Linked DNA regions of Halorientalis litorea. The main gene of each other region encodes a partner of the protein of the gene in region 2 in a complex. Links are inferred from orthologs where the notes say so. Each region holds a gene or a part of one and is shown on either strand. Other genes may lie near its edges.

Region 1 (4,765 bases), 1.3 Mb from region 2 along the record:
CCGCGAGTCGGCAACCTCTCTGAACTGGATGCCCGAGTCGCGCTGTGGCTCGGACAGTGCGTCCCAGCTCTCGATGGGGTTTGGAGTACTCGTCTGTTGGTCCTGCTGTCCGCCGTACACGCCTCCCGCGGTCGTTTGGCGACTTTGCACGCCCGTCGCACCGACCCGCGTGGTACCGGTGCCGCGGTTTTTGTCAGTGTCCGGAGTTGACGGGGCTGACGGGGCCGACCGTGTTGGTTGCCCGGTGTCAGGCGTCTCGGCGACGGGGTTGACTGCCGTGAGGACGCCGAACGTCGCGGCGACGCCGACGACGACGAGGAAGACCAACCCTGCACTCCTCCGGAACCGCATTTCCTTCCATTGTGCCGTCTGTGTGCATGAATGTTGCGGGGTGTGGAACGAACATATATGTGAACTGGTCCCGATAGCTCCGGTCGATGTCGGGCCGACGTGTATCCCGGACCGGCCTGCAGTGGTGGGTTGGGGACGATGACTGACTGGTCGCCGTTGCTGGCACGGGGTGCCGGTGTCACCCTCGTCTTCGGCGGTGCGGTGAACCTCGGGACCGGTCTGTGGCTCGCGTCGCTGACTGGCAACGATGCCGTCTGGCAGTGGCTCCTCGCTGTCGCTATCGAACGGTACGGGGAAGCGGCCACGCTCGTGAACGGGTCGCTCGTGAGTGCCGCAGTGAACGTCGGTGCCCCAGCCGTCGCGGTTCTCCTCTGTGTCGTCGCCGCGGTGGGACTGTTCGGCGGGTGGGTGGTGTTTCAGGGGGGCGGTGGTCGCTGGCCGTCCGCGGCCGCCATCGTGGGGGCAGTGAACCCGCTCGTGGTACCCGTCTCAGCCGTCGCCGTCGTCTTCCTCTTCCTCTCTGACCGGATGGGGTCCGAGACTGACCGGGCGACCCCTGACGGAGCCGCGAACGACTGAATTTTATACCCGGCCGTCCGTGAGTTGCACGCATGACCGAGGACGGTGCTGTCAACCACGGCCGACGGGGGGTGAGCCGGGCGTGAGCGACGAAGTCCACGCCTACACCATCCGGCTCGAACTGGTCGACGAACCCGGCGAACTGCTCCGGGCACTCGAACCTATCGCCAACAACGGCGGGAACCTGCTGTCCATCTTCCACGAGCGGGGCAACCTCACACCGCGGGGTCACATCCCGGTCGAGGTTGACATGGAGGCGACGCCGGAGCGGTTCGACGACATCGTCGACGCGCTCCGGGACGCCGGCGTGAACGTCATTCAGGCCGGTGCCGAACGCTACAGCGAGGAGTTGACGCTGCTGTTGGTTGGCAATCTCGTCCAGACGGACCTCTCGAACACACTCTCGCGCATTCAGGACGGCACCGACGCGTCCGTGACGGACGTGGCACTCTCGGCACCGCAGGGAACCGACAACGGTGCGAGCGCGCGACTCCGACTGGCCACCCAGAGCGGCGAGACGGCGGCGGTCCTCGACACCATCCGCGAGGTGGCCGCCGAGAAGGACCTCCGCGTCGTCGAACCCCTCACGACGGGAGGTGAGGCATGAAACTCGCCGTCGTCGGGGCCGGTGTCGTCGGACAGTCCGTCGCCGAACTGGCGGGCGAGTACGGCCACACGGTCACGGCCGTGGCCGACTCCTCGAGTGCCGTCGCCGACGCGGACGGCATCGACGTCGACGCGCTCCTCGACCGGAAACGCGAGGAGGGGCGGGTCGGGAGCGAGGCACCGGACGCCGCGCTCGACGCCGAGTACGACGCTCTCGTGGAGGCGTCACCGACGACGCTGGGCGACGCACAGCCCGGATTCGGGCACGTCCGCGCCGCGCTGGAGCGTGACCGCCACGTCGTCCTCGCCAACAAGGGGCCGGTCGCCGAACGCTACGACGACGTGCGGGAACTCGAAGCCGAGAGTGCCGGCTCGGTTCGGTTCGAGGCGACGGTCGGCGGCGCGATACCCGTCCTCTCGACTGTCGAGGACTTCGGGCCGGGGAACATCACCGCGGCGCGCGGGGTGTTGAACGGGACGGCTAACTTCGTCCTCTCGCGGATGGCTGCCGAAGGACTGGGCTACGAACACGTCCTCGCCGAGGCACAGGACATGGGCGTCGCCGAAGCCGACCCTGCCTTCGACGTGGAGGGGACCGACGCCGCGCTGAAGTGTGTCATCCTCGCCAACGTCCTCGCACAGGGCGAGCGGACCTATCGGCTGGAGGATGCCGAAGTCGAGGGCATCACCGACGTGCCGGGAAGCGCGCTCGAACTCGCGGGAGCCGACGGCCGGACCGTCAGACTCGTCGGCGAGGTGTCGGGCGACACCGTCCGGGTCGGTCCGCGGCTGGTTCCCGACGGGAGCAGCCTCGCCGTCGCTGGAACGACGAACATCGTCCAACTGGAGACGGAGCGCGCGGGACGACTCAACCTCAGCGGTCGCGGTGCCGGTGGGCCGGAGACGGCGACGGCCGTCCTCTCTGACGTGGGCCGTCTCCCCGAGCGGTAACTACCCGCCGCTGGCGGGGTCGAATCGTGTGACACTCTGTCAAAACGCAAGACGGCGGCCGGACGATGTACACGGGGTATCGAAATGGTTTTAACTGCCACCACCAAAAGAGTCCGATATAGCGCCTCTGCGCGTGAGATAATCAATGAGCGACGAACGCCACCAGAATTTGGCCATCATCGGCCACGTCGACCACGGGAAGAGCACACTGGTCGGGCGACTCCTCTACGAGACGGGGAGTGTACCCGAGCACGTCATCGAACAGCACAAGGAAGAAGCTGAAGAGAAGGGCAAGGGCGGCTTCGAGTTCGCCTACGTGATGGACAACCTCGCCGAGGAGCGAGAGCGTGGTGTCACCATCGACATCGCCCACCAAGAGTTCAGCACGGACGAGTACGAGTTCACCATCGTCGACTGTCCGGGCCACCGCGACTTCGTGAAGAACATGATCACGGGCGCGAGTCAGGCCGACAACGCCGTCCTCGTCGTGGCGGCCGACGACGGTGTCCAGCCACAGACCCGAGAGCACGTGTTCTTGGCTCGGACGCTGGGTATCGACGAACTCATCATCGGCGTCAACAAGATGGACCTCGTCGACTACGAGGAAGGCCGCTACCGCGAGACGGTCGACGAAGTCACGGAACTGCTCAAGCAGGTGCAGTTCAACCCCGACGACGCGAAGTTCATCCCGATTTCGGCGTTCGAGGGCGACAACGTCGCCGACGACTCCGACGAGACGCCGTGGTACGATGGACCGAACCTGCTCAAGGCACTCAACGACCTGCCCGCGCCGGAACCGCCGACAGACGCCGACCTGCGGCTTCCGATTCAGGACGTCTACACCATCTCCGGTATCGGGACCGTCCCGGTCGGACGTGTCGAGACGGGGACGCTCAACACGGGCGACAACGTCTCGTTCCAGCCCTCGGACGTGAGCGGCGAAGTCAAGACCATCGAGATGCACCACGAGGAAGTCCCGAGTGCCGAACCCGGTGACAACGTCGGGTTCAACGTTCGGGGCATCGGCAAGGACGACATCCGCCGCGGTGACGTCTGTGGTCCGGCCTCGGACCCGCCGAGCGTCGCCGAGACGTTCCAGGCGCAGATCGTCGTGATGCAGCACCCGTCGGTCATCACCGCGGGCTACACGCCGGTCTTCCACGCTCACACGGCACAGGTCGCCTGTACCGTCGAGTCCATCGACAAGAAGATCGACCCCTCGACCGGTGAGACCGCCGAAGAGAACCCCGACTTCATCCAGTCGGGTGACGCTGCAGTCGTCACCGTCCGACCGCAGAAACCACTCAGCATCGAACCCTCGGCCGAAATCGAGGAACTCGGCTCCTTCGCCATCCGTGACATGGGTCAGACCATCGCGGCTGGCAAGGTCCTCAGCGTCGAGGAACCCTGACGCATGCAGCAGGCTCGCGTCAGGCTGGCCGGCACGAGTCCAGAGGACTTGGACGACATCTGTGACGACGTTCGCGACATCGCGAGCAAGACGGGCGTCACGCTGAGTGGCCCCGTGCCGCTCCCGACGAAGACGCTGGAAGTTCCCGCCCGCAAGTCCCCCGACGGCGAGGGGACGGCGACGTGGGAACACTGGGAGATGCGCGTCCACAAACGCCTCATCGACATCGACGCCGACGAACGGGCGTTGCGACAGCTGATGCGCATCCAAGTTCCGAACGACGTGTCCATCGAGATTGTCCTCGAGGACTGAACTGACGTTCGGTCACACCATCGTCGGAACCCGACCGCCCCCTCACGCGCGGGGCTTTGCGGGCTCGTAGATCAGCGGTAGATCGCTTCCTTCGCAAGGAAGAGGCCCTGGGTTCAAATCCCAGCGAGTCCATCCAACCCGCGCATCGTTGCGAAGTATCCGATTTTTCGGCGGTAGCAACCTCAACAAGCGTAGTTACATCGCTCGGCACCGACGAATAAAGGCCGGTTCTGAGCGAGTGACTAACGGTTCCTATTCCACCCCTTCGCCGTCCGGCACTCACGCGAAGGAAAACGGGGGTGTCGCGGCGTGAGGTACTGCGGCAGTTGCGGTACGAAACTCGTCACGGAAACCAGTCGGGGCGGCATCCCGCGGCGGGTCTGTCCGGAGTGTGGTGAGGCATGAGCCTCCAACCCCGTCAGTGGCAGGCCAGCGAGGACGGCCCGGACCTACTCCGCGGGCCGTCCCCGCTGTCGTTCCCCGAGGACTACACGTTCTCGACATCGTGGAAGCGCGCACAGACCGAGACGGACCACGGTGGGCCGGTCAACGACG
Region 2 (8,263 bases):
GTCGTCGGTGACCTCGAAGTGTTCGAGATACGCGTCGCCGACGGCGCGCCCGCCGCGAACAAACGACTCGCGGACATCGCCCTGCCCGCCGGGTCACTCGTCGTCTCCGGCGACGACGGAAACCGTATCGCCCGGCCGGACACGACGCTCGACCCGGGCAAGCGGTACGTCGTCGCGGTAGAACCGGCCGTCACCGAGGAGGTAATGAACCTCTTTCGTGGGTGACGCTACCGGGTTCCGACACACCTATACGACGAGATGCCCTGACAAAGAACGATGACAAGCGCGGCGATGCTACGCGACAGCACGCAGATTCTGCTTCCGGAGAGCGTGCTGGGCGACCTCCGGAACGACCTCGAAGAGCGGTTCACGCTCACCATTCTGACCGACGAGTCCGAGGTGCGAATCGTCGGGAGTCCGGTCGAGATAAAGGACGCGAGCGAGTTCCTCGCCCGCAACGGCATCTCGGTACAGTAGTCGCCGCGCAGACGCCGTCCCGGGCGGTTACGGCGTCCTCGCGGACCGTGTGGGGGAGAGACACGGGCCGGCCGGGAAAGCAATTCTTAAATCCGCGCCGCTTCGTTTGGTGAAACATGGCTGGAACCATCGAGGTACTCGTCCCCGGCGGGCAGGCCAACCCCGGCCCGCCGCTCGGCCCCGAACTCGGGCCGACGCCCGTGGACGTACAGGCAGTTGTCGAGGATATCAACGACCAGACCGCCGCCTTCGACGGGACGGAGGTCCCCGTCACCGTCGAGTACGAGGACGACGGCTCCTTCGAGATAGAGGTCGGCGTCCCGCCGACGGCCGAACTCGTCAAGGACGAGGCCGGATTCGAGACGGGAAGCGGCGAACCCCAGGAGAACTTCGTCGCCGACCTCACGGCCGAGCAGGTCAAGCAGATCGCCGAGCAGAAGCACCCGGACCTGCTCTCCTACGACCTCAAGAACGCCGCGAAGGAAGTCGTCGGCACCTGCACCTCGCTCGGCGTCACCATCGAGGGGAACAACCCCCGCGAGTTCAAGGAGCGCGTCGACGAGGGCGAGTACGACGACGTGTTCGCCGACGAAGCGACCGCGTAGGTCGCTTCGAGGCAAACACTCGCAAAACGAACATGATGGGTTTTGCGGTGTGTTCGCGGCCGAAGCGACCGCGTAGTCCGCGGACGGTCGTACAGAAGAAGCACCGTTTTCCTGCGTCGTGGTGTCGACGCCGGTAGCCGACGACTGGTAACGAAACCGAACGCCATCGTTCCCGGTTATTTTGTGCCCACAAATGCGTACATGACAACAATGTCTGCCATCCAGGGACTCTTGCAGCGGGCACGAATCGAGTCGGGGAGTCGCCGTGCCGTCATCGGCGGTGTGTCGGGCGGGACGGCCGCGCTGATTGCGTTCGGAACGGTCGACGGGTTGTTGACACAGGCGGCAGTAACTGGGGGACTGACGTTCGTTTTCATCGTCGTAGCGGGGCTGGGTTACAGCGCTGTCGGTGGTAAGTGACGGACGGCAAGTGGCCCGCCTCTCTGGGCGGTTCGACGGTTTTAAGTGTCAGACTGGCCTCCCACCGGACGAGACAGGCCTCGCCTGTTTCACTAATCCGTAGGAGCCATTGGCGTACTACGGAGGTGAACAATGGCAGATCAGGACATAGAGCAAGCGGTAACTCGCGCACTAGAGGAGGCACCGCCACGGAACTTCCGTGAGACGGTCGACCTCGCTATCAACCTGCGCGACCTCGATTTGAACGACCCGTCGAACCGTGTCGATACGGGTGTCGTTCTCCCCGAAGGCACGGGCCAAGAGACGAGCATCGTCGTCTTCGCGGAGGGTGAGACAGCCATCCGCGCAGAGGACGTTGCCGACGACGTGCTCGACGGGAACGAACTCGAAGAACTGGGCGACGACGACGAGGCCAAGGACCTCGCCGACGAGACCGACTTCTTCATCGCGGAGCAGAACATGATGCAGGACATCGGTCGCTACCTCGGGACGGTCCTCGGCCCGCGCGGGAAGATGCCGACCCCGCTCGACCCCGACGACGACGTGGTCGAAGTCGTCGAACGCATGAAAAACACAGTGCAGCTCCGCAGCAAGGAGCGGCGGACGTTCCACACGCGCGTCGGCGCGGAGGACATGGACGCCGAAGCCATCGCGGACAACATCGACGTCATCGTCCGGCGGCTGCACGCCGAGTTGGAGAAGGGACCGCTCAACATCGACTCGGTGTTCGTCAAGACCACGATGGGTCCCGCAGTGGAGGTCGCGTAAATGAGCGCAGAACGTAAGACCGAGACGATTCCGCAGTGGAAACAGGAGGAGGTCGACGACCTCGTCGACACGCTCGAATCCTACGACTCCGTGGGTATCGTCGCCATCGCTGGCATTCCGAGCCGACAGCTACAGGCGATGCGCCGGAACCTCCACGGGACGGCCGAACTGCGCGTGAGCCGGAACACGCTCATGACGCGGGCACTCGACGAAGTCGACGAGGGCCTCGAAGACCTGACCGAGTACATCGGCGGGCAGGTCGGACTCATCGGGACGGACGCGAACCCGTTCTCGCTGTACCAGCAGCTCGAAGAGTCCAAGACGTCGGCCCCCATCAACGACGGCGAAGTCGCGCCCAACGACATCGTCATCCCCGAGGGCGACACCGGGATGGACCCCGGACAGTTCGTCGGTGAACTGCAAGCCGTCGGTGCGGACGCCCGCATTCAGGACGGCTCCATCGTCGTCCTCGAAGACTCGACGGTGCTCGAAGCGGGCGGCGTGGTGGACGACCAGCTCGCTGGCGTCCTCAGCGAACTCGGTATCGAACCCAAAGAGGTCGGACTCGACCTGCAGGCCGTCTTCGCGGACGGCGTGCTGTTCGAGCCCGAGGAACTCGAACTCGATGTCGAGGCCTACGAGGCCGACATCCGGGCGGCCGCCGGACAGGCCCGGAACCTCTCGGTCAACGCCGCCTACCCGACGACGGCGACGGCCCCGACACTGCTGGCCAAGGCCAGCGGCGAGGCCAAGTCCGTCGCCCTACAGGCCGCAATCGAGGACGAGGCAGTCATGCCCGACCTCCTGAGCAAGGCCGACGGACAGGTGCGGGCACTCGCGGCGCAGATAGACGACCCCGACGCACTCCCCGAAGAGTTGCAGGGAGTCGAGACACCCGAACCGGACGCGGAACCGGCAGCGGGTGACGAGGAACAGACTGACGAAGACGACGCGGACGACGCCGAGGAGAGCGACGCCGACGACGCCGAGGAGAGCGACGCCGACGAGGACGACGGCGGCGACGGTGGCGACGCCCTCGGAGACATGTTCGGAGACTAACAATGGAATACGTTTACGCAGCACTCATCCTGAACGAGACTGGCACCGAAATCAACGAAGACAACCTGACCGACGTTCTCGACGCCGCGGGCGTCGACGTGGAGGAGTCCCGCGTCAAGGCCCTCGTCGCGGCACTCGAGGACATCGACATCGAGGACGCCGTGGCGGAGGCCGCGGCCGTCCCCGCGGGCGGCGCGGCCGCATCCGCTGGTGGCGAGGCCGAAGGCGAACTCGAAGAGGCCGACGAAGGCGGCGACGACGAGGACGAAGGCGGCGACGAAGCAGAGGCCGACGAAGGCGGCGACGACGAGGACGAAGGCGACGGCGGCGAAGGCCTCGGCGAACTGTTCGGCTGACGCCACACCTCTCCCATTATTTGTACGCGCCACGGGGCGACAGCGACGGCGGCGTCGCGGTACTGGCGTGAATCCGTGTGCTTTACACTCGCAACGGCCCGTTTTGGAATCAGATATGATACCAATGGGCATAGTTTACGGAGTGTGGCATTCAATCGTGCGGTAGAGACGCATGCTCCAGTCGACGCCCTACACCGTGCCGTTGGCCCTCGTCGTGCTGTTGGGCGTGGCTGGGGCCGCGTTGACGTGGCGAAAGAGTGAGAGTGCGGCGGAGCGGTGGTTCGTCGCCATCGAGTTGTCGATGGCAGTGTGGGCTAGCGTTCACCTCCTCACCGTCTCGGCGGTATCGCTCCCGACCAAAGAGCGGATTCTCGTGGTCGGGTTACCGCTGTTGCTGTTTCTCCCGATTAGCCTTCTCGGGTTCACCCTCCACTACACGGGCCGGAATCACTGGGTGACCCGTCGGACGCTGGCTGGACTGTTACTCCTCCCGGCGGTGAGTGCTGCCAGTGCGACGACGAACAGTTACCACGGCCTCTACTACGCGAACGTGCGGCTCGTGGACCACGGTCAGTACACCGTGGCCTCGTTCGAGTGGCGACCGGCCTCGACCGCTCTGATCGTTCTCTCGTGGGTAATTATCCTCGCGTGTATCGGAATGTTGTTCGAGAAGTTCCGTCGGTCACGCAACGTCTACCGGAAGTTGAGCTTCATCCTGCTGGTGTCGTTCGGTGTGATGTGGTTGGCGAACGTGGCGAGTTTCGTCGGGCTGAGTCCGTTTCCACACTTCACGCTGTTGCCGCTCACGTTCCTCGCGTTCGGGTCCATCGCGCTTCTGACGACGGCGAACGTGCGGTTCGTTCGGGCGATTCCGCTCGAACGGCTCCTTTCGGCCGTGAGTACCCGCTTCGGGGGCGTAGTCGTCATGGCCCGTGATTTCATCGTCGAGGAGATCGACAACGGCGTCATCGTTCTCGACACCGACGGCGTCGTCGTCGACATCAACACGACGGCAAAGGAGATACTGGGCGTCGACCGACCGGTCGGCCAGCGGATTTCCACGGTGGTGGACTTCGACGCCATCCGCAAGGAGGGGACGCTCGTCGTGGCACTCCGGAACGACTTACAGGTAGACGACCTACGCGACGAGTTGTGGGTCGACACGGACGGGGGAAAACGGTGTTACGACGTGAGCGTCTCTGCGGTGACTGACGGCGACGACGCCACTGGACGGGTGGTCCTCATACACGACATCACCGACCAGAAACGCCGTGAGGAGCAACTGCGCGAGCGCGAGCGGACGCTCCAGCAACGGACGACGGACCTCGAACAGCGGAGCCAACAACTCGAACATCAGAACGAACAACTCGACCAGTTCGCGAGCATCGTCTCTCACGACCTCCGGAATCCCCTGAACGTCGCCAGCGGACACGCGGAACTGCTCGCCGCCGAGGTGGAGACGACCGACGAAGTAGACTCCGAACACGTGGCGCGTATCGTCGAGGCACACGAACGGATGGGCGACATCATCGACGACGCGCTGGAGTTGGCCCGACAGGGGAAGGCAATCACGGAGACGGAGTCGGTCGAACTCGCCGGTCTCGCGGCCGAGGCGTGGGAGAACGTCGGGACCGACGGGTCGACACTCGTCGTGGAGACAGACCGCACAGTCGGGGCCGACCGGGACCGACTGCTCAACGTCTTCGAGAACCTGTTTCGAAACAGTGTCGAGCATGGCTCGACGGGCAGTCGGCACTCGTCGAGTGCTGGCGACACCGTCGAACACGCTGCGGACGGCGAGTCAGAGCCGAGGAAAACTGAAGACGGGGCGACGGAGGAGGCGTCGGTACCGGCGGCCGACGGCGTGACCGTAACCGTCGGGGACACCGGCGACGGGTTCTACGTCGCGGACGATGGTGACGGCATTCCCGAAGACAAGCGCGACGACGTCCTTGAGCAGGGCTACACGACCAGCGGCGACGGGACCGGTCTCGGCCTCGCAATCGTCGACGACATCGCACGGGCACACGGCTGGACCGTCTCGGTGACTGAGAGTGTGGACGGAGGGGCACGCTTCGAGTTCGCCGGCGTCGAACCACCCGGTGAGACGGTCGGGCACACCCAAGAGTCCGCGTCGTCCACGAGGGATGCGTTCGAGCCGTAAGTTCAAGTCGGATGCCGGGACCACCCCGGCACGATGGGGTGGAGTGTCCTCGGGACGCGCGTGGCTGTCGCGCCGGAAGCGGCCGCGCTCGCACTCGGGTTCGTCTGCGGGGGGGTCCTCCTCGGCACCGTTTCGGGCCTCGTGCCGGGCCTGCACGCGAACAACATGGCACTGTTGCTGGCGGCCGGTGTGGCGGCAGTACCCGGGCCGCCGCGACTCGTCGGCGCGGCCATGCTCGCCGCCGGGACGGTCCACACCTTCCTCGACGTCGTGCCCGCGCTGGCACTCGGGGTCCCCGACCCGGCGATGGCCGCCAGTTCCCTCCCCGGTCACGAGTTGGTGCTGGCTGGCCGCGGCCGGGAAGCACTCAGGCTGTCGGCACTCGGGAGCGGACTGGCCGTCGTCCTCGCGGTACCGCTCGCGGTGCCGATAACCGAACTCGTCACCGCCGTCTACCCGACGGTTCGGGCACACCTCCCGGCGGTGCTGGCCGGCGTCTGCGTCCTGCTGGTCACGACCGAAGGGACCTACCGGGCGAAGGTCGGCGCGGCAGTCGGTCTCGTCGCGAGCGGCGCGTTGGGACTGGTCACGCTCGACTCGAATCCGTCGGGATTGGTCGACGCTGGCGGAATGTTGGCACCGCTGTTCGCGGGGTTGTTCGGCGCGCCGGTGTTGGTGGAGGCACTCGGGGGTGGTGGCGTCCCGGCGCAGGACGACGCGACGGTCGCACTCTCCCGGTCCGCCGTCGGCGGACTGTCGCTGTTGGGGACCGTCTCTGGCGCGCTCGTCGGGTTCGTCCCCGGCGTCTCCAGCGGCGTCGCCGGGACGGGCGCGTTGCTCGCCGTCCCGTATCGCTACGGTGCGCGCGGATTCGTCGTCACGACCAGCGGCGTCAACACGGCGAACACGATTTTCGCGCTGTTCGCACTCCATGCACTGGGGTCGCCTCGGACCGGCGTCCTCGTCGCCGCCGAAGCGGCGGGTGTCCCGATGGCACTCCCGCTGTTGCTCGCCAGTGTCGCGTTCGCGGCGGCAGTCGGGTTCGTCCTCGTCGTGGTCCTCGGCGACCGCTACCTCCGTGTCGTGGGCCGCGTGGACTACACCGCCCTCTCGGTTGCGGTCCTCTGTCTCTTGGCGGGCGTGTCGTTCGTGTTCGCCGGACCGCTCGGCATCGCGGTGTACGGCGTCGCCGGGGTGGTCGGCCTCGTTCCCCAGCGGTTCGGTGCCAGACGGGTGAACCTGATGGGCGTACTGCTCGTCCCGCTGAGTACTGGCCTATAAGTATCCTCGGCGGCGGAAGTAGGCGAGCATCCCGACGCCGAGCAGCGCCATCCCGACCATGACGGCCGGGTAGCCGTACTCCCAGCCGAGTTCGGGCATGTTGTACGGGCCGCCGGTGAAGTTCATTCCGTAGACGCCGACGACGAAGGTCAGCGGGAGGAACACGGTTGCGATGACCGTCAGCACCTTCATCACCTCGTTCGTGGACTGAGAGACGGTGTTGAGGTAGATGTCCCGCGTCCCCACGGTGAGGTCGCGGTACGTCTCGGTGAGGTCGACGATTTGGACGAGATGGTCGTACAAGTTCCTGAAGTACTTCTCGCTGGCTGGCTGGACGTACTCCGGGTCGCCGCGGGCGAGGATATCGACCGCACCCCGACAGGGCCAGACGAGTTTGCGGAACGCGAGCAGGTCACGCCGGAGCGAGTTGATGGCGTCGAGCGTCTCGATGTCCGTCGAGACGGTCACCGCTTCCTCGATGCGTTCTATCTGGTCTTCGAGTCGGTCGAGCAGGTCGAAGTACTCGTCGACGACCACGTCCATGACGCGGTACGCGGTGAAGTCGGGGCCACGCTGGAGCAGTCGCTCGTCGCCGGAGACCACGGCCCGCCAGACGCGCTCGACGGGTGTGTCGGGAACCGTCGTCATCGTCAGCACCCAGTCGTCCCCGAAGCAGATACCGACCGTCTCGTCGATGACCTCCTCGGCGAATATCTGGTCACCACCCGCGAGTTCGGCAGTCTTGATGAGCGTGAAGGTGTGGTCGGCGTACTCTTCGGTTTTCGGTCGGACGCCGTCGCGGACGTTCTCGACGACCAGCTGGTGGATGTCGAAGGCGTCGGCAACGGTGCGCAAGTCCGCGGCGGAGGCGTCGCTGGCCCGCACCCACGTCGTCCCGGCGGCGTCGCGGGCCGTCGCGATATCGTCGTACTCGGTGACGCCGTCGGCACCGTAGGCGACGGCCGAAATCACGTCGGGTCACCGTCGTGAGAGACACGGCCGGTGGCGACGAGCAACAGGCCGACCATGACCGCCGTCACCGAGAACGCCCGACCGGGGTAGGAGACGGCAGTACCGACCACGTAGCCGACGAGTCCCGCGACCAGTGTGACGACACCGGCAACCAGTTCGCG
Region 3 (4,811 bases), 1.3 Mb from region 2 along the record:
CCCGGGTTCCGCGCAGACTTCGAACTCCGGAGACGTGGCCACAACTGACAATTACCCGATGGCAGTCAACGAGCTGGACAACGCGACGATTACCGGCTTCGCGCTGGTCAAGGAAATCGACGTTAGTGAGCTCACTAACAATAATGGTGGCCTCAGCGGCAACCTGTCGATTGTCGTCGCGTCCAACGACACGGTCACGGCCGATTCGATCCTCCTGAAAACGCCCGCGCTGTCAGCTGACGTTGGTGCGTTCAGTGGCCTGACCATCTACGAGGAGAGCACGAACGACCTCAACAACGCATTCACGCTGAAGGCCAACAAGAGCGTGAACCAGGACTTCCGGCTCGCCAGCGACTCGGAGGCCGCGGTCAGTGACCTGACCGGTTCCCAGTCCGGCCTGACCCAGGGTACGTCCAGCAACGCTGCTGTCTACCTAGAGAACGCTAACATCCAGGCTGCGTACCTCGTCACCAGCCAGATTACGCTGAACAACCTCGGCGTCGAAGTCTGGTACGACGGAGACGACGATGGTACCTACAACGTTGGCGGCGCGCCGAACGACCGCGGTGCGTAAGTTCGGCTGACTGCTAACTGACCACCTTCGCTTTTTTAGTACACGCACACACATACCACAGACACATGTCTCTCAGATCGAGATTCGTTCAGGCGGGGCTGTTCGTGGTGGGGCTGTTCCCGGAGCCGATACAGCGGCGGATTTTCGCGAGGACCGACCGGTTCAACGAGTGGCGCGAGGACCGGCCGTTCTGGGGCGGCGCGCTCCTCATGTTCGCCGGACTGCTGACGGCGTGGGCACCGATTCAGTTCTCGCTGGAACTCGCGCTCATCGGTTCGTGGTGGACCGTCGCGGGACTCCTCTTTGCAGTCGGGATGTTCCTCTCGGGTGCGTTCGCGCTCTCACGCCCCGACCTCGCGCGCTACTTCGGCATCGCCGGTATCGTGTTCTCGCTCCTCTCGCTCATCGGCGCGCTCGGCGGGTACCTCGTCGGGATGTTCATCGGCGTCTTCGGCGGGAACCTCTGTCTCGCGTGGAATCAACCCGAGGAACAGACGACGTTCGAGACGGAGACGGCCACCGACCCGTCCGACGAGGTGCAGTTCAGTTGGGAAGGCGACTCCTGACGCGGCGGCGACCGACCCTTTTCGCGCTCCGCGTGTGCGTTCGTGGCTGTCCGCACAGCCACGGCTGCGTGTGACGGACGCGGCGTCAGTCGGCGGCCGGTTCGCCGCCGAGTGCGTACTCTCGCGTCACGTCGACGAGTGCCTTCCGGTACTCGCTCTCGCCGGGGTCGCGGGCGAGCGAGCGGAACCGTCGTCGGAACTCCTCGAACCCGACGTTCGGGGCGTCCTCGGCGGCGGCGTGTGCGAGGTCGTAGAGGCGGTGGTCGTCGTCGACGAGGTCGTGGCGTTCGACCAGCGCGAGCGCGAACGCGGCGTTGACGGCGGTGATTTCCGGGTCAGACGCGGGCGTCCGCCGCGTCCACGTCGCCGGACTGTTCGGGCGGTCCGCGACTGCCGTGGCCAGACTCGATTCGAGGAAGGCGACGAGTTTGTCGGCGGGAGCCACAGAGAGCGTGATGTCGTCGGCGTAGATGTCTTTCATGTGGTTCGCTATCTGGTAGCAGTGCGTGAGCTTCCGCTGTTCGACGGTCCGTCCCGCGAGTGCCAGATAGAGGGCCTCCTCGGTCGATTGGGTATGTGAGGGGTGGTGCTGTTCGTTGCGGTGCATGTGCGCGTACTCGTGGAGCGCGAGTTCGCGGGCCATCGCGCTGCTGGCGGCTTGCCGGGAGATGTGGAGGTGGTGTGCCTCGTCGGTGTGGCCGGTCCACGTCCGTTCGTCGGGGCTGTCGTGGACGTGTACCGTCACGGGACGGTCGAGCCGGTACTCTGTCTCGAAGAGGTCCCCTGCCGAGAGGAACGGCTCCGTCGGTCCGGCATCCTGCACGCGTACATCCATATGTTATATGGCAAGGGTTAGCAGAGTATGACCTTTGCGCCGGTCAGGAACGGACGGGCCGGGCACCTACCCCCGCCGCGCCGAGTCGGACGGTCCGGAGTTCGCCGGGGCTGGCTTCGGGTGACTGTCCGAAATCGCTCGCGTTCCCGTACACGTCCGCTGCTGAGTACCGTTCTGTGGCGGCCGCTCTCCCCGGGGCAAACCACGTGACTTTTGACCCTGCTTGCGATAAGAGGGAGTATAATGGGCCGACGCAAGAAAATCGTACAGGAGTGTGAACGGCTGATGGACGTGCCGGAGAACATCCGGAACATCGCCATCGCCGCTCACGTCGACCACGGCAAGACGACACTGACGGACAACCTGCTGGCCGGTGCGGGCATGATTTCCGACGAGACGGCCGGCGAGCAGTTGGCGATGGACACCGAGGAGGACGAGCAGGAACGCGGTATCACCATCGACGCCGCGAACGTCTCGATGACCCACGAGTACGAGGACACGAACCACCTCATCAACCTCATCGACACGCCCGGCCACGTCGACTTCGGGGGCGACGTGACCCGCGCGATGCGTGCCGTCGACGGCGCGCTGGTGGTCGTGGACGCAGTCGAGGGCGCGATGCCACAGACCGAGACGGTGCTGCGGCAGGCACTCCGCGAGGGTGTCAAGCCCGCGCTGTTCATCAACAAGGTCGACCGCCTCATCTCCGAACTCGAAGAGGGGCCACAGGAGATGCAGGAACGGCTGACCGCGGTCATCCGCGACGTGAACGACCTCATCCGCGGGATGACCGAGGAGATGGACGACATCGACGACTGGACTGTCTCCGTCGAGGACGGCACCGTCGGCTTCGGGTCCGCGCTCTACAAGTGGGGGGTCTCCATGCCGTCGATGCAGCGCACCGGCATGGACTTCGGCGACATCATCGACCTCGAACAGGCAGACAAGCGGCAGGAACTCCACGAGCGGACGCCGCTCGCGGACGTGGTGCTCGACATGGTCTGTGAGCACTTCCCGAACCCCATCGACGCCCAGCCGATGCGCATCCCGCGCGTCTGGCGTGGCGACGCCGACTCCGACCTCGCCGACACGATGCGGCTGGTCGACGAGGACGGCGAAGTCGTCCTGATGGTCACCGACATCGGCGTCGACCCCCACGCCGGGGAAATCGCCGCCGGCCGTGTCTTCTCCGGCACCATCGAGAAGGGCCAAGAGCTGTACGTCTCCGGAACTGCGGGCAAGAACCGCATCCAGAGCGTCGGCATCTACATGGGTGGCGAACGCGAGGAAGTCGACCGCGTGCCCGCCGGGAACATCGCGGCCGTCACCGGCCTCAAGGACGCCATCGCCGGTTCGACCGTCTCCAGCGTCGAAATGACGCCGTTCGAGTCCATCGAACACATCTCGGAGCCGGTCATCACGAAGTCCGTCGAGGCACAGCGGATGGACGACCTGCCGAAACTCATCGAGACGCTCCAGCAAGTCTCCAAGGAGGACCCGACCATCCAAATCGAAATCAACGAGGACACCGGCGAACACCTCATCTCCGGGCAGGGTGAACTCCACCTCGAAGTCATCACCCAGCGCATCGAGCGCAACCAGGGCATCCCGGTCCACACCGGCGAACCTATCGTCGTCTTCCGGGAGGCACCGCAACAGCCCTCCCGTGAAGTCGAGGGCATCTCGCCGAACCGCCACAACCGGTTCTACATCTCCATCGAACCCCTCGACGACGACGTCGTCGAGACCATCAAACTCGGCGACGCGTCGATGGACATGCCCGAACTCGAACGCCGCGAGGCACTGATGGAGGCTGGCCTCGACAAGGACGCGGCCCAAGAGGTCGAGCACATCCACAACACCAACATCCTCATCGACGACACGAAGGGGATTCAGCATCTCAACGAGACGATGGAACTCGTCATCGAGGGCCTCGAAGAGGCACTCAACGACGGGCCGCTGGCCGCCGAACCAGTGCAGGGCGCGCTCATCCGCCTGCACGACGCCCGTCTCCACGAGGACGCCATCCACCGCGGACCGGCACAGGTCATCCCCGCAGTTCGGGAGGCCGTCCACAACGCGCTCATCGACGCCGAAATCCGCCTGCTCGAACCGATTCAGGAGGTCCGTATCGACGTGCCCAACGACCACATGGGTGCGGCCTCCGGCGAGATTCAGGGCCGTCGTGGCCGCGTCGACGACATGTACCAAGAGGGCGACCTGATGGTCGTCGAGGGCATCGCGCCCGTCGAGGAGATGATCGGCTTCTCCAGTGACATCCGCTCGGCCACGGAAGGCCGTGCGTCGTGGAACACCGAGAACGCCGGGTTCCAGGTCATGGCCGACAACCTCCAGCCCGAACAGATCGGCGAAATCCGCGAGCGGAAGGGCATGAAGTCGGAACTGCACGAGGCTATCGACTACTTCTAATCCACGGTTTCCAGCCGGGGGTATCCTCGGCGATTTCGCCGCCTGCGAGCACCTCGACTGCAAAAACGTCTGCGGCCTCGTTTCATCCGGTCACGTGAACATCGCGCCGCCGGCACGCGGACGCTCGCTCGCTTCGTTTGACCAGATTTAGGAGCGACCGCCACCAACGCTAGGTATGTCGTTCCTCTCGCAGGTACTGGACATCGTCATCGGTGGTCTCATCGCTGGCCTCACGACGTTCCTTCTGGGGACCGTCGTCGCCGACCAGCAACTCCCGGTGACTGTCGGCGTCATCCTCGCCAGCATGTACTACTTCTCGCGGAACCCGTGGGGTACGACACCCGAACAGGGCGAGGCGATAAACGCGCGGATAGACGCGGTGTACGAGCGTGTGCTGCCGTAGACC

Evidence for each region. Proteins that work in one complex are often made in the same cells at the same time.
Region 1: the proteins of rpl12p (region 2) and tuf are in contact, whole or in part, in a crystal structure (PDB 3WY9), measured with the Pyrococcus horikoshii proteins. The link is inferred for Halorientalis litorea from one-to-one orthologs. Residues at the interface, in WP_010886059.1 of Pyrococcus horikoshii: Glu96, Glu97, Leu100, Leu103, Ser104, Ala105, Leu106, Phe107, Gly108; in WP_010885563.1 of Pyrococcus horikoshii: Lys125, Glu126, Phe129, Arg132, Thr133, Lys165, Leu166, Thr169, Lys324, Gln326, Leu359, Ala360, Ile369, Glu372, Ile384, Ile422, Ser423, Gln425.
Region 3: the proteins of rpl12p (region 2) and MUG95_RS10125 are in contact, whole or in part, in a crystal structure (PDB 5H7L), measured with the Pyrococcus horikoshii proteins. The link is inferred for Halorientalis litorea from one-to-one orthologs. Residues at the interface, in WP_010886059.1 of Pyrococcus horikoshii: Leu100, Ala101, Gly102, Leu103, Ser104, Ala105, Leu106, Phe107, Gly108; in WP_048053510.1 of Pyrococcus horikoshii: Pro161, Met164, Met165, Phe168, Ser169, Ile172, Val195, Glu196, Phe202, Leu211, Ser212, Val213, Met216, Lys222, Phe223, Asn224.

The regions. Positions count from the first base shown.
Region 1 is NZ_CP095482.1:1,874,005-1,878,769, forward strand. Bases 1,894-4,765 are described here. They hold tuf (translation elongation factor EF-1 subunit alpha), read left to right. Parts: upstream 1,894-2,632; coding sequence 2,633-3,898; downstream 3,899-4,765. Other genes in these bases: MUG95_RS10155 (homoserine dehydrogenase), read left to right, coding at 1,894-2,487; rpsJ (30S ribosomal protein S10), read left to right, coding at 3,902-4,210; MUG95_RS10175 (SWIM zinc finger family protein), read left to right, coding at 4,612-4,765. In the rest of the region: MUG95_RS10140 (CRTAC1 family protein), read right to left, coding at 1-351; MUG95_RS10145 (hypothetical protein), read left to right, coding at 490-930; MUG95_RS10150 (amino acid-binding protein), read left to right, coding at 1,013-1,537; more of MUG95_RS10155, read left to right, coding at 1,534-1,893. UniProt on the Methanocaldococcus jannaschii protein: GTP hydrolase that promotes the GTP-dependent binding of aminoacyl-tRNA to the A-site of ribosomes during protein biosynthesis.
Region 2 is NZ_CP095482.1:612,742-621,004, forward strand. What follows is about bases 2,022-5,008. They hold rpl12p (50S ribosomal protein P1), read left to right. Parts: upstream 2,022-3,331; coding sequence 3,332-3,685; downstream 3,686-5,008. Other genes in these bases: MUG95_RS03405 (50S ribosomal protein L1), read left to right, coding at 2,022-2,270; MUG95_RS03410 (50S ribosomal protein L10), read left to right, coding at 2,271-3,329; MUG95_RS03420 (sensor histidine kinase), read left to right, coding at 3,858-5,008. Also shown: MUG95_RS17005 (TrkA C-terminal domain-containing protein), read left to right, coding at 19-225; MUG95_RS03390 (VNG_1110C family protein), read left to right, coding at 277-477; MUG95_RS03395 (50S ribosomal protein L11), read left to right, coding at 594-1,082; MUG95_RS03400 (hypothetical protein), read left to right, coding at 1,293-1,502; more of MUG95_RS03405, read left to right, coding at 1,635-2,021; more of MUG95_RS03420, read left to right, coding at 5,009-5,849; MUG95_RS03425 (tripartite tricarboxylate transporter permease), read left to right, coding at 5,883-7,130; magnesium/cobalt transporter CorA, read right to left, coding at 7,125-8,102; MUG95_RS03435 (hypothetical protein), read right to left, coding at 8,099-8,263. UniProt on the Methanocaldococcus jannaschii protein: Forms part of the ribosomal stalk, playing a central role in the interaction of the ribosome with GTP-bound translation factors.
Region 3 is NZ_CP095482.1:1,866,254-1,871,064, forward strand. Bases 1,894-4,811 are described here. They hold MUG95_RS10125 (elongation factor EF-2), read left to right. Parts: upstream 1,894-2,218; coding sequence 2,219-4,405; downstream 4,406-4,811. Other genes in these bases: MUG95_RS10120 (DUF5781 family protein), read right to left, coding at 1,894-1,975; MUG95_RS10130 (hypothetical protein), read left to right, coding at 4,581-4,808. Also shown: MUG95_RS10110 (hypothetical protein), read left to right, coding at 1-574; MUG95_RS10115 (DUF6114 domain-containing protein), read left to right, coding at 640-1,140; more of MUG95_RS10120, read right to left, coding at 1,226-1,893. UniProt on the Methanocaldococcus jannaschii protein: Catalyzes the GTP-dependent ribosomal translocation step during translation elongation.